One region of the Salipiger sp. PrR003 genome, then DNA from elsewhere that is predicted to be linked to it. Evidence: riboswitches for the same ligand, from Rfam matches in the RefSeq annotation. Region 1 holds a riboswitch; each other region holds the start of a gene.
The links. A riboswitch is a leader RNA that binds a small molecule or an ion and turns the genes downstream of it on or off. The one in region 1 is predicted to bind cobalamin.
Positions count from the first base shown of each region.

Region 2: another riboswitch for cobalamin. It lies ahead of G0D83_RS04460 (energy-coupling factor ABC transporter permease); the one in region 1 lies ahead of G0D83_RS03010 (TonB-dependent siderophore receptor).
Region 3: another riboswitch for cobalamin. It lies ahead of G0D83_RS06125 (ABC transporter substrate-binding protein); the one in region 1 lies ahead of G0D83_RS03010 (TonB-dependent siderophore receptor).
Region 4: another riboswitch for cobalamin. It lies ahead of G0D83_RS04400 (DUF1636 domain-containing protein); the one in region 1 lies ahead of G0D83_RS03010 (TonB-dependent siderophore receptor).

Region 1 is NZ_JAAGOV010000025.1:21,298-24,742, reverse strand. It holds gene G0D83_RS03015 (ABC transporter substrate-binding protein) at 1-8, opposite strand, end outside; gene G0D83_RS03010 (TonB-dependent siderophore receptor) at 8-1,843, opposite strand; cobalamin riboswitch at 1,955-2,160, opposite strand; gene G0D83_RS03005 (FtsX-like permease family protein) at 2,220-3,445, opposite strand, start outside.
Region 2 is NZ_JAAGOV010000026.1:152,371-155,815, forward strand. It holds gene cobM (precorrin-4 C(11)-methyltransferase) at 1-621, shown strand, start outside; gene G0D83_RS04455 (cobyrinate a,c-diamide synthase) at 614-1,987, shown strand; cobalamin riboswitch at 1,983-2,162, shown strand; gene G0D83_RS04460 (energy-coupling factor ABC transporter permease) at 2,216-2,890, shown strand; gene cobF (precorrin-6A synthase (deacetylating)) at 2,944-3,445, shown strand, end outside.
Region 3 is NZ_JAAGOV010000029.1:31,251-34,695, reverse strand. It holds gene G0D83_RS06130 (iron ABC transporter permease) at 1-967, opposite strand, end outside; gene G0D83_RS06125 (ABC transporter substrate-binding protein) at 997-2,037, opposite strand; cobalamin riboswitch at 2,108-2,292, opposite strand; gene G0D83_RS06120 (ABC transporter ATP-binding protein) at 2,272-3,445, opposite strand, start outside.
Region 4 is NZ_JAAGOV010000026.1:139,902-143,346, reverse strand. It holds gene cobN (cobaltochelatase subunit CobN) at 1-81, opposite strand, end outside; gene cobW (cobalamin biosynthesis protein CobW) at 94-1,152, opposite strand; gene G0D83_RS04400 (DUF1636 domain-containing protein) at 1,155-1,568, opposite strand; cobalamin riboswitch at 1,658-1,872, opposite strand; gene cobO (cob(I)yrinic acid a,c-diamide adenosyltransferase) at 1,911-2,522, shown strand; gene cobD (threonine-phosphate decarboxylase CobD) at 2,527-3,445, opposite strand, start outside.

The DNA of each region.
Region 1 (3,445 bases):
CGCAGCATCAGAAGCTCGCCCTTACGCCGAAATAGGCGGCGCGGTCCGAGGTGCCGTAGCCCTTCACCACCTGGTAGTCCTCGTCGAAGAGGTTCTCGACCCGCAGGTAGAGCTCGGCCTGATCGGTGAGGGCATAGCGCAGGTTCATGTTGGCGACGGTGTAATCGTCCAGCGGCTCGTCGGTATCCTCGAGGCCCGAGACATGCTGCACCGTCAGGCCGGCACGGAAGGCATCGGTCACATCGGCGTCGAGCGACAGCGACAGGTCGTGCAGCGGCACACGGGACAGACGGTCGCCGGTCTGCGCGTCCTTGCTGTCGGTCCAGGTGTAGGCGGCGGCAAGCGACAGCGCCTCGGACAGGTTCACCCCGCCGGTCAGTTCCACGCCCTGCGTCCAGCTGGTGCCGTCGATCTGCACGTAATTTGGGTAGTTGTAGTCAATGAGGTCGGTGATCTCGGTGCGGAAGAGGGTCGCGCCGAGGTAGCCCGCGCCGAAGCGCTGTTCGACGCCGAGCTCGTAGCTCACCGAGGTCTCGGGCTCGAGAACCGGGTTACCCGAGCCGGTTGAGTAGAGCTCGTAGGGAGAGGGCGCGCGGAAGCCCGTGCCGACGCTGGCACGCAGCGTGAGGTCGGGGTTCGGAAGGTAGGCCAGCGAGATTCGGCCCGTGGTCTTGCCGCCGAATTCGGAGTGGTCGTCGTGGCGCAGGGCGGTGACCAGTTCCAGCTTGTCGCTCAGGTGCCAGTCGGCCTGTGCCCAGATTCCGATGGTCGCGTAGTCGCCTTCGCTGTCACCCCATGCGCTGAGTACCTCGAACTCCTCGCGCATGTAATCGGCGCCGAAGGTGAGGGTTGCGGCGCCGAGTCCGGTCTGGCCCTCGTAGCCGAGACCGCGGCGCTGGCCGAGATAGTCAGTATCCGACCCCTCGTAGGTGTCGGTGCGGTCGGTCTCGAAGACCTGCGCCGAGAATTCGTGGCGGACGCCGCCGGTTTCCACGCGCGCGAAAGCCCGCGCGCCGTATTGCTCGCCCTCAACCTTCTCGTCGTGCGTGACGCCGTCCGTCGGGCCGAACTCGTCGTAATCGTGGCTGCTTTTTTCCCAGAAGGCCGCGCCGCCCAGGGTCACCGTGTCGGTCAGCGCGTAGTCGCCCGAGAAGCTAAGACGGGTGGCCTCGTGACCGTCGGCCTCGTCGTTGCCGTCGTCTTCGTCGGCGGCGGAATAGCCGTCGGTCTTGATGTAACTCAGCGACGAGGCGAAACTGCCGCGCGTGCCAAGGTAGCTGAGGTTGTAGCCCAGCTTGCGGGTGTCATAGCTGCCGTATTCGGCTTCGACGCTCTGGCTTAGCCCTTCCTCGGTGGCGCGGTTGGTGGTGATGTTCACCACGCCGCCGATCGCCTCGGAGCCGTAGAGCGCCGATTGCGAGCCCTTCAGCACCTCGATGCGACTGATGCCGCCGGTGGTCAGCGTGCCGAAGTCGTATTGGATCTGAGGCGCCGAGGTGTCGGTGACGTCGATACCATCGATGTAGACGCCAACATATCGGCTCGAGAGGCCGCGAATGCGCATGTAGGTGAGCCCGCCGATACCGCCGTTACGCGATACGCTGACGCCGGGCAGCCGCGCGAGGTGGTCGGCGAGCAGCGTCTCGCCGCTTTGCTCGAGGTCTTCCTTGGTGACCACCTCCACCGTCACCCCGCTGCGCGCAAGCTCGGTGCTTTCGCCGCGGTTGGCGCTGAGGGTCAGCGTGCCGAGGTCGGTGGCCTCCTGCGCGAAGGCGGTGCCCGTGAGGCCGAGCGTGGTGAGGGCGGTGGCTGTGAAGAGCGCTGCGCGCTGCGTTGGCTTCATGGTCCCTTTTCCGTTCTTTTCTTGTCGCCGGAAGGGAGTCCCCTGCCGCAGACGGTTAGCGTGATGCCACCTCTACGGAAGGTCCGTCGCCCGCGGCGCTCCCCGCGCCGGGACTGGGTGATCGGCTTCGGCAGGTCTCCTGACTCGCGGGTCATCGCTTGGCCGGGTCTTCCCGCCCCGAAAGGCAGTGACTTAGGTCCGGCGTCGCTCTCCGCCTACAGTTGCGGGGGCAGTCACGGAGTTGGGCAGGCCGCCCGCACCGCATTCCCTATTCACCGGGCAGCAAGCCGCCCGGAACCGAAGCAGGGACGGCATAGCGACTCGCCGCGCGTCGCGCAATGATCAGAAACGGTCGGACACCTTGAGGCGCGCGGGCTCAGCTCCGCAGCCCGTCCAGGACCGGCTGGCGCAGCACCACGGCGGCGGGCAGCAGGGACAGCAGCAGGGCGAGCGAGACGAAGCCGGCCAGCAGGTGCAGCTCGGTCCAGCCCGGCAGGGCCGAGATCGCGATGTCGGTGCGGGCGCTCAGCACGCGCGACAGCAGCCCCGCCGCGCCCCAGCCAACCGCCAGTCCGAGCAGCGCCCCCGCGAGCAGCAGCACCGCGCAGAAGGCCCAGACCGTGGCGAAGACGAAGCGCCGGGGCGCGCCGAGCGCGCGCAGCAGCGCGATCTGGCGGCGGAAGAGGCGGGTGAGGATGAAGAGCCCGGTGAGCACGCTCGCCGCCACCAGCCCCTGGGTGACCAGCGCCATCACCGACATCGCCTGGCGCACGTCGCCGATCACTCGGTAGAGCCGCGAAAGCACCGCGCCGGGGAAGAAGGCCATGGTTTCGCCGTCCCGGGTGAACTCGGAACGCAGCGCGTAATTGGCCCAGAGCTCCTGCGCTCGCACCACCACGGCGGGGGTGCCGGGAAAATACTCGGGATCGAAGGGCGGGCCGATCCGGGCCTCATTGTCCGGCGCGTGGCCGTTGGCGAGCCCGTGGATTTCCCAGACGTATTCGACCGGGATCAGGATCGCCCGATCCCAGGGCGTGCCGGTGGGCGCCATGCGGCCGACCACGGTGATGGCTGCGCCATGGTCGTGGTCGTGGGCCTCGTCGTGGTGAGTGTCTCCATCATGGTCCTCTGCCCCTACCGCCTCGTGGCTGCCGCCATGCGCCTCGGGATCGGCAGCGTCGCCGGTGCCATGCGCGGGGGTGAAGCCTGCGCCGATCTCCAGCGGCACCAGCGCGCCGATCACCGCCTCGGCGTGATCCTCCCAGAGCCGCCCCTCAATCCGGTCCTCGGAAAGATGGCGCAGGAAGTCCGCGGTCGTGCCGACCACCGGCGCGCTGCCGTAGCTGTCTCCGAACGCCAGCGGCGCGGCGATGGAGACCTGCGGGTGACCGGCGATCTCGGCGTAGGCGGTGCCCGAAACCAGCCCCATGTCCGAGGGCTGCAGGAAGACCGAGGCGAAGAGGGCAGTCAGCTCGCTGCCCGGCGCCGCGACGATGACGTCGAACTTGTCCGCCGCCTGCGCTGTGCCGCGGCGCAGCCCGCGCTCCTGCGCCAGCAGCCCGATGCCCATGCCGGTCGAGATTCCGATGAGCAGCACGAAGA
Region 2 (3,445 bases), on a different contig from region 1:
GCCGAGATCCGCCTCGCCCATGACGCGGGCCACGACGTGGCGCGGCTGCATTCGGGGGATCTCTCGGTCTGGTCAGCGATGGGCGAGCAGATGCGCCGGCTGAAGGCGCTCGGCATCCCGGTCTCGGTCACCCCCGGCGTGCCTGCCTTCGCCGCCGCCGCAGCCGCGCTCGGCGCCGAGCTGACCCTGCCGGGCCTCGCGCAATCGGTGGTGCTGACCCGCACGCCGGGCCGGGCCTCGTCGATGCCCGAGGGCGAGACGCTGGCCAATTTCGCCGCCACCGGCGCGACGCTCGCGATCCACCTGTCGATCCAGAACATCGCGCGGGTGGTTGCCGATCTCTCCCCCGCCTATGGCGCGGACTGCCCCGTCGCCGTGGTCTACCGCGCCAGTTGGCCGGACGAGGTGATCCTGCGCGGCACGCTGTCGGACATCGAGGACAAGCTCGGCGCGGGCATCACCCGCACCGCGCTCATCCTTGTCGGACCGGCGCTGGCGGGCGAGGGCTTTGAAGAGAGCTGCCTCTATGCGGTGGACTACGACCGCCGCCACCGCCCGCAAAGCGCCGAGAGCCCGTGGAGTGGCTGGACCCCCGAGCAGGAGGCGCAGATCGATGGCTGAGGTTCCCGGACTTCTGGTCTCGGCGCCCTCGTCGGGCACCGGCAAGACCACGGTGATGCTGGGCCTGCTGCGGGCGCTGGCCGAGGACGGCTTGGCGGTTCAGCCCTTCAAGTCCGGCCCCGACTACATCGACCCGGCCTTCCACCGCGCTGCCAGCGGGCGGCTAAGCTTCAACCTCGACGGCTGGGCCATGGGACCACACCTCTGGCAGGCGATCGCGGCGCAGGCGGCGGGGGCGGACATCTGCCTCGCCGAGGGCTCGATGGGGCTCTACGACGGGGTCGCGACGCGCGGCCAGCAGGGCTTTGGCAGCAGCGCCGAGACGGCGCGGGCGATGGGCTGGCCGGTTGTGCTGGTGCTCGACGTGGGCGGGCAGGCGCAATCCGCCGCCGCAACGGCGCTGGGGTTCCGGCAGTACATGCCCGATCTGCCCTTCGCCGGGGTGATTCTCAACCGCGTCGCCTCGCCCCGCCACGAGCGGCTCACGCGGCTCGGCATGGAGCGCGCCGGGCTGCCGGTGCTCGGCGTGCTGCCCCGGCGCGGCGACCTGACCCTGCCGGAGCGGCACCTCGGGCTCATCCAGGCCGTGGAGCATCCGGACCTCGAAGCCGCCATCGCCGGGTACGCCGCCTTCCTGCGCGAGCATGTCGACCTTGCCGCGCTCCGCACCGCTGCTGCGGGCGGGCCGTTGCCCGGCGCAACGCCGGCCCTGCCCAGGCCCCCGGCGCAGCGCATCGCGCTGGCGCAGGACGCGGCCTTTTCCTTCACCTATCCGCACCTTCTCGAAGGCTGGCGCGCCGCCGGGGCCGAGGTCCTGCCGTTCTCTCCGATCGCCGATGAGCCGCCCGCCGCCGGGGCCGATCTGGTCTGGCTGCCCGGAGGCTACCCCGAACTGCACGCCGGGCGGCTCGCCGCCGCCGAGACCTTCCGCGCCGGGTTGCGCCGCCATGCCGAGACGCGCCCGGTCCACGGCGAGTGCGGCGGCTACATGGCCCTTGGCGCGGGGCTGATCGACAAAGGCGGCACGCGGCACGAAATGGCGGGCCTGCTGGGCCTCGTCACCAGCTATGAGACCCGCAAGTTCCACTTGGGCTATCGCCGCGCGGTGCTGCGCGCGCCGATGCCGGGCTTCGACGCCGGGGCGGCGCTGCGCGGCCATGAGTTCCATTACTCCACCATCTTGCAGCAACCCGACCCGCCGCTGGCCGAGGTCGCCGATGCCGATGGCGCCCCGGTGGCCGAGACCGGCTCGCGGCGCGGGCAGGTCACGGGAACCTTCTTTCACCTGATCTCGGCGGAGGAGCCGTCTGCCCCCCGCGCACAAGCCGAAGAGGAGGCGCGCATCCAGACCAAAGCCCGGCGCTGAGCCGACCCCGCATGGTGTCCCGCACGGGACGCAAGGGAACCGGGTGAGAGGCCCGGACTGCCCCCGCAACTGTAAGCGAGGAGCGCCGAGGAAGATCCACTGGCAGGCATGCCGGGAAGGGCCGAGGCGCGACGATCTGCGAGTCAGGAGACCTGCCATGCGACCCCCTTTCCCGCCCTCATGGGCAATTTCGCTGCCGGTGGGGCAGCCACACGTAAAGGAAATATCATGCATATCGAACCCGGCGTCGTCGACGGCGCCAAACTGGCCTTTGCCGCCGTCACCGCGGCAGGCGCCGCCGGCTATACCGCCAAGCTCGCCGCAGAGGACGCGGCGCGCAGCAACCTCGTTTCGCTTGCCGCGCGCACGCTGATGGCCGCCGTGGGCACCTTCGTCTTCTTCGAGGTGCTGCCGCACTTCCCGGTGGGTGTCTCTGAGGTGCATTTCATCCTCGGCTCGACGCTCTTCCTGCTGCTCGGCGCCGCACCCGCCGCGATGGGTCTGGCGCTGGGTCTGCTTGTTCAGGGGCTGTTCTTCGCGCCCAGCGACCTGCCGATGTACTTCGTCAATGTCACCACGCTTCTGGTGCCGCTCTTCGCAACCGCGGCGCTCGCCCGTCGTGTGGTGCCCGCGGACACGGCCTATGTGGACCTGCGCTATGCCGACGTGCTGAAGCTCTCGGGTGTGTTCCAGGCCGGGGTCGTCGCCTGGGTCACCTTCTGGGTCTTCTACGGCCAGGGTATCTCGGCCGAGACCTTCGGCGCGGTGCTGACCTTCGGCGGCGCCTACATGCTGGTGCTGCTGATCGAGCCGCTGGCCGATCTCGCCGCGCTCGCCGCCGCGAAATCGCTGCGCGACACCGGGCTCGGCCGGCTCTTCGCGCCAAGGCTCTATACCGCCTGACCAGGCGCCCGGTCCCCAGAACGGGGCCGGGCACCCACCGCAAGGAAAGCTCCATGATCCAGGACCTCTGGCTTGTCGGCATCGGCACCGGCAGCCCCGGCCATGTGACCCTCGAGGGGGTACAGGCGCTGCGCGACGCGGCCGTCATCCTGCTGCCGCTGAAGGGCGAGGCGAAAGACGACCTCCGGGCGCTGCGCCAGGTGATCCTCGAGGCCGCGGGCACAAACGCCGAGATCCGCACCTTCACCTACCCCGTGCGCGATCCGACGCTCCCCTATGCCGAGCGCGTCGCCGCCTGGCACGACGAGATCGCCCGGCGCTGGATCGCGGCGCTGCACGGCGCGCCGGAGGGGCCGGTCGCCTTGCTGGTCTGGGGGGATCCGGCTCTCTACGACAGCACGCTGCGCATCGCCGGGCGCCTCCAGCCGCCCCCAAGGCTGCGGGTGGTCCCCGGCATCACCGCGATCCAGGCGCTGACCGCCGCCCATGCGATCCCGCTCAACAGCGTGAACGGCGCGGTGAAACTCACCACCGGGCGGCGCCTCCGCGCGCGGG
Region 3 (3,445 bases), on a different contig from region 1:
GGGCGCCGAAGAGTGCGGTGATCACCCCGATCGGCAGCACCTGTCCCGGCAACACGAGGCGCGACAGCACGTCAGCCAAGACCATGAAGGCCGCGCCCGCAATTGCCGAGCCTAGGATGAGCCGCCCGTGCGCCGGACCGACGAAGAAGCGGGTCGCATGCGGGATCACCAGCCCGACGAAGCCCACGGCCCCGACGATGCTGACAACGCAGGCGGTGAGAAGTGCGGTAAGTCCCAGAAGCTCGACGCGCACACGCGCGACATCGACCCCGAGCGAGGCGGCCGCATCCTCGCCGAAGGCGAAGGCATCGAGCGCCCGCGCCCGGTAGAGGCAGACAGACAGCCCCACGAGCAACACGGGCAGGGCCAGGCCGGCATCCGGCCAGCGCACACCGCCAAGGCTGCCAAGCAGCCAGAACATGATGCCACGGGTCTGCTCGGCGCTGGCCGAGGAGGTGACGATGAAGGATGTGGCGGCATTGAACAGCTGCGAGCCGGCGATGCCGGCAAGGATGACCCTCTCGGCACCGCGGCCCGCGCCGAAAGACAGCACCGCCACAAAGCCAAAGGCGAGGAGCGCCCCCGCCATGGCCCCGGCCGAAACCGTGACGGCCCCGGCACCGAGCGCGAGTACGATGACCAGCACCGCGCCGGTCGAGGCGCCGGCCGAAATCCCAAGCAGGTAGGGCTCGGCGAGCGGGTTGCGCAGCAGCGCCTGCAGCACCACGCCGCAGATCGCCAGAGAGGCTCCGGCGCACATGGCGACCACCGCCCGGCTCAGCCGGTAGTGCCAGACGATCCCCTCGCGGATCGGATCGACCGGAAGGTCGAGCCCGAAGAGTCGGTTGGCCAGCGTGGACAGGGCCTCGCGCGGGGTCACGCTGATCTCGCCGAAGAGAACCGCGCAGCAGGTCGCGAGGGTGAGGGCGACGCCACCGGCAAGCACGAAGGACCCCAGCCCCGTCAGAGGGCCGGAGCGGGTCCGGCGCGAAACGCTCACCGCGTAAGACCGATGTCTTTCAGGCCCGTCGAAAGGACCTCGACCCCGTCGACGGCCCGAAGCGTTGGGTTCATCGAATGCGCGGGCATCTCGATCAGATGTCCCGCACGCACCGCGCGCAGCTGGCTGGCAACCGGATCGCTTTCCAGGAACGCGCGTTTCGCGCCCACGTCGTCGCCGGGGAGGTTGCGCCGCTCCATGGTGCCCAGCACGATTACATCCGGATCGAGCTCTGAAATCGTCTCCCAGCCAACCAGCGGCCATTCCTCGTCCGAGGTGATCACGTTGCGCACCCCCACAACTTCGGAAATCCATGCCGGGGCTCCGAACCGCCCGGCCACATAGGCTTCGCCGGCGATCTCGGGCGACGAGAACCAGTAGAGCACCGAGACGTCCCTTGCCTGCAGCGCTGCCGCACCCGCCGTTGCCGCCTCGATCCGGGCGGCATTGGCAGCAACCAGGTCAGCCCCCCGCGCCGGCACGCCGAAGATCTGGGCCAGTTCGGTGATCTCCCGGTTCAGCAGATCGTCGCTCCAGGCCTGCGCGCGGGCGCCGTCGCCGCTGCCCGCAACGAAGTCGCTCTTGGCGCATTCCGCAGGCGAGACATAGGTGCTGATGCCGAAATCGTCGAACTGGGCGAAGGTGCCAACCCGGGCCTGATCCGGGGCGATGTCGTTGATCCACTGCGCCGCGACGAAATCGGGGCGGGCTTTCAGCACGGCCTCGAAACCGGGCGAGTTGTCGGCGATGCGCGGCACGGCTTGCCCCGCGTCGACCAGCGGCGCTGGTAGCGGCGCGAGCCAGATGGCGGTCCCGACGATATGCTCGGCGAGGCCGAGCGAGAGCAGGATCTCCGTCGTGCCTTGGCCGATCGAGACCACGCGCTCGGGCGGCTTGGCATAGGTCGTCACACGGTCGCAGTTGGGGATCTGCAACGGGTAGTCGGTCGATTCAGCAAATGTGGTTTCAGGAATGGGCAGCAAGGCGCAGCACAGCAGCGCAAGGCCGCGGAGGCGGCCCGAGGTTGCAAGAAACATCAATATCCTTTCCCGGACACCCCGTCCGGTCGGTTGCGCAGGTGACGCCCCCGCGGGATCGCGGGGCCGGAACGGCAGGTCTCCTGACTTGCGGCCATGGTCCCGAAACCGCCTTCCCGCGCCGTTTGGCGCAGTGGCTTCGCCCGGAGGGGCGGGTGGCTCGGAACGGACGCTTACAGTTGCGGGGGCAGTCCCGGAGTCCGCGGCCCAAGGCCGCGTCACCGGGTTCCCTTTTCATCCCGGATGGGAACCGTTCGCGGCGAACCTCGGGGCGGCGCCGTGCTTTGTCAAGTTGCCATGCTCGCATCGGCCCGGCGTATCGGGGTCGCCCTGCATCCCGGCCGGGCAGTGAAGCGAAAGCCCTCGGTCGGCGGTCTTTGCCACCAGCGCCGGATCGTGGCTGACCAGCATGATGGCGCAGCCGTCGCGCTCGGCGGTGTCCACAAGCAGGCTGATGACCTCTGCCTGGGTGATCGGATCAAGCCGCGAGGTCGGCTCATCGGCAAAGATGAAGGCCGGGCGCACCAGCAGCAGGCGCAGGATCGCCAGTCGCTGCAACTCCCCGCCCGAGACCTCGCCCGGCTTGCGACCCAGCAGCACTGGGGCAAGGCCGAGGCGCTCCATGTGGTGCTCGATCTGCCGCGGGTCCTGCCCATGCAGCCGCGCCACATCGCTCAGCGTGCGCTGAAGGCTCTGGTGCCGCGGAAAGGCCGCGACGGGATCCTGATACAGCTTCTGGTAGGCGCGCGCCCGAGATGCAGTGCGGGTGACGCGCCCGGCGGAGGGGCGGTGCAGCCCGAGCAGCACATCCCCCAGCGTCGATTTCCCACAGCCCGAGGGCCCAGTGATCCCGAAGATCTGCCCCGCGGCGATATCCAGCGACACATCACGGAAAAGCTCCCGGTCGCCGCGGGTCGCGGCGAGCCCCTCGGCCCGAACCACGCTGCTGCCCGCGGGCGCGGGCGCGCGCTTTTGCCATGTCTCGGGGTCCGCCGCGATCAGCCGGGCGGTGTAGTCGGATCTTGGCGCGGCAAGGACATCGGCGGTGGGGCCGGTCTCGACCACGCGGCCCTTGCGCAGCACGATGATCTGCCCACCGACCCGCCGCGCCAGCGCAAGATCGTGGGTGATGACGATCAGCCCGCCGCCGCTGCCGACCTCTGCCATCAGCAACTCGGCCACATCGTCGCGGCGCGCGGCATCAAGCCCCTTGGTCGGCTCATCGGCGATGACGATCCGCGCACCCCCGGCCCGCGCCGCGGCGATGGCCACACGCTGCGCCATGCCGCCGGAGAGTTCATGCGGCAGTTTTGCTCCGGCGCCCTGAAGCCCCAGCGCTGCCAGATCGTCACCGGCGCGGGTGCGGGCTTCGGCGGCGCTCAGGCCGCGCACCAGTTGATGCGCCTCG
Region 4 (3,445 bases), on a different contig from region 1:
GAGATCCGCCGGATCCTGCATCAGGTCCGTCGGGGTCTCGAGGTCCTCGAGCCCGTGGCTTTCGCGGAAGACGACGTGCATCTGCGGCGCGGCCTAGAGGGCCGGATCGAGCACTGCGCGGCTCAGGGCGGCGCGGATCTCGTCTTCGCGGATGTCATCATGCTCGGCGATCACCACCAGCCGCCCGGCGCGGGCCTCGCCCGGCTGCCACATACGGTCGAACTGGTGCCGCACCCGCGCGCCCACGGCCTGCACAAGCAGGCGCATCGGCTTGCCCGAGACCGCCGCATAGCCCTTCACCCGCAGGATGTTGTGGCTGCGGGCGAGCCCCTCGATGGCGTGGACCAGCTGCGCGGGATCGGCGAGCTCGGGAAGGTCGACGGTGATCGACTCGAACTCCTCGTGGTCGTGGTCGTGCGGGGTGTCATGGTGGCTGGGCCGGGCGTCGAGATCGTCCTCGGCGGCGGCACCGAGCCCGAGGATGATCCGCGGGTCGACCACGCCTTCTGCCACTTCGACCACCGGCATCGGGCGCGGCGCCTCGGCGGCGATGACCTCGCGGGCACGGGCCACGGCCTCGGCGCCGGCAAGATCGGGCTTGGTCAGCAGCACGATGTCGGCGCAGGCGATCTGGTCCTCGAAGACCTCCGACAGCGGCGTCTCGTGATCGAGGCTCTCGTCGGCGGCGCGCTGTGCGTCCACCGCCGCCACGTTGGGGGCGAAGCGGCCCGCTGCGACCGCCTCGGCGTCGGCGAGCGCGATGACGCCGTCGACGGTGATGCGGGCGCGGATCTGCGGCCAGTCGAAGGCCTGCAGCAGCGGCTTCGGCAGCGCGAGGCCCGAGGTCTCGATGAGGATGTGGTCGGGGCGCGGCTCGAGCGCCAGCAGCGCCTCGATGGTGGGGATGAAATCGTCGGCCACGGTGCAGCAGATGCAGCCGTTGGCCAGCTCGACCACGTTCTCGGCGGGGCAGTCCGGGATCGCGCAGCCGCGCAGGATCTCGCCATCGACGCCGACGTCGCCGAATTCGTTAACCACCACCGCGAGCCGCCGCCCGCCCGGGTTGCGCATCAGGTGGCTGACGAGGGTGGTCTTGCCCGAGCCGAGAAAGCCGGTGATCACGGTGACGGGGAGTTTCGTAAGATCGGCCATGTTCAGCGGTCCTGTTGCTTGGGCGCGGGGGTAAGCGGGGGGATGCGGGCGACGCAGTTGCGCTTGAAATGCTCGGGGCGCTGGCGCCAGGGGATCACCCCGTCGGGCGCCGCGTGGTATTGCGCGGCGCCGGCGAGCAGCATCTCGGGATGCGCGGACTCGTCGACGTTGGCGAAGACGTAGGTCCACTTCTCCGCCCCGCCGCGCAGCGCGACGGTGCAGCCGAAATCGCAGTTCTGCAGGCAGTCGGTGGCGGTGATCCGCACCCCTTCGGGCCGATCGAGCGCGGTGATCTGGTCAAAGAGCGCCTGACCGGGGCGCCGCGCGTCCTCTGGGGTCACCCCCGCCCGGCGGCAGGTCACGCAGACCAGCAGTTCGGTGTCACTCTCCTGACGCGTGTGCGCGCAGTCCATCATTCGTGTCGCCTCATCCATTGGGCGCACAGGGGTAACGGCGGAATGGATCCCGGGCATGGGAACACCCCGACACCGGCACACCCCGTCCGGTCTCAAAAGTCATGGCTGGCAGGTCTCCCGGCTCACGGAATTCAGGGCGTTTGGCCCAGCAGGCGCTCTGCCTTCCCAGCCCGATGGCCAGTGGCTTTCCGAGCGCCCTTTTCCGTTCACGGTCGCGGGGGCGGCTGTGCCTGACCGCGATCACTCGCGGCTGCACATTCCCTTTTCACCCGTTTACACGGGCACCAGCGTGGGGTCAGATCGCCCGGAAATCCGACCCCTGTCAAGACCGGAGAGAGCAGCATGAACGATGAGACCAACACCCGCCACGCGGAAAAGATGAAGAAAATCAAGGCTGCGCGGGACCGGATGATGGCCGGGAAAACCGCTGAAAAGGGCCTCATTCTCGTTCATACCGGCCCCGGCAAGGGCAAGTCGTCGTCGGGCTTCGGGATGATCCTGCGCTGCATCGCCCATGGCATGCCCTGCGCCGTGGTGCAGTTCATCAAGGGCAACTGGGTCACCGGCGAGGCGAAGATGATCCGCGAGAAATTTGCCGATGAGTGCCGCTTCTTCGTCTCGGGAGAGGGCTTCACCTGGGAGACGCAGGACCGCGCGCGCGACATCGCGGCGGCGCAGCGCGGCTGGCAGATCGCGCAGGAACAGATCCTCGATCCCGAGGTGCGCTTCGTGCTGCTCGACGAGATCAACATCGCGCTGCGCTACGGGTATCTCGATATCGACGAGGTGGTCGGCTTCCTGCTCGAACGGAAACCGGAGATGACCCACGTCTGCCTGACCGGGCGCAACGCCAAGCCCGAGCTGATCGAGGCGGCGGACCTGGTGACCGAGATGACGCTGGTCAAGCACCCGTTCCGCGACGGGATCAAGGCGCAGCAGGGCGTCGAATTCTGAGCGCTCAAAGCGTGGCGAAGGCCGCCTCGAGCTGTGCCCAGCGGTCCGAGGGCGGCAGGCCGAGGCGGATCCAGCGCTCGGAATAGGGGAAGATGCGGGTCCAGACATGGCTCTGGGCAAGGCGGTCCTGCGCCGCCAGCGCGTCCGGGGCGGCGTAGGTGCGGAAAAGCGGCGTGCTGCCGACCAAGGCCCAGCCGGTCCCCTGCGCCAGGGCGTCGAGCCGCGCGGCGTCGCTGGTGAGGCGCGCGGTGGTCTCCGCCTGCCACTGGCGGTCGGCAAGCGCCGCCGAGGCGATCTCGATCGCCGGGCCCGAGACCGGCCAGGGCCCGGCAAGCTCGGCCAGCCGGTCGCCGAGCGCGCCTTGCGCCAGCGCGAACCCCAGCCGCAGACCGGCCAGCCCGTAGAACTTGCCGAAGGAGCGCAGCACGATGACGTTCGGCAGGCCTCCGTCGAGGCGCGGCGCGATGGAGCGCCCGGGCTCGGGATCGGCAAAACTCTCGTCCACCACCAGCAGCCCGACCCGCGCTGCCAGCGCACAAAGCGTCTCGGGATCGCTGTGCCGCCCGTCGGGGTTGTTAGGGTTTACCACCACGGCGATATCGGCGCCGTGAAGGGCCGCGAGGCGGGTTGTCTCGGTCACCTGCCAACCGCCCGCGCGCAGCGCCGCCGCATGCTCGTTGTAGGTCGGCCCCAGCACCGCCGCCCGTCCGGGCGCGCGCAGTGATGGCACCAGCTGGATCGCCCCTTGCGCGCCATTGACCGGCACGATGCGCGCCGGGCAGGCATAGGCGGTGCGCGCCGCGGCGATCAGACGCGCCATCTCGGTGCGGCGCGGCAGCACGGCCCAGGCCTCGGCCGGGATCTCCGGAACCGGGTAGGGGTCGGGGTTGATGCCGGTCGAGAGATCCAGCCAGCTCGCGCGG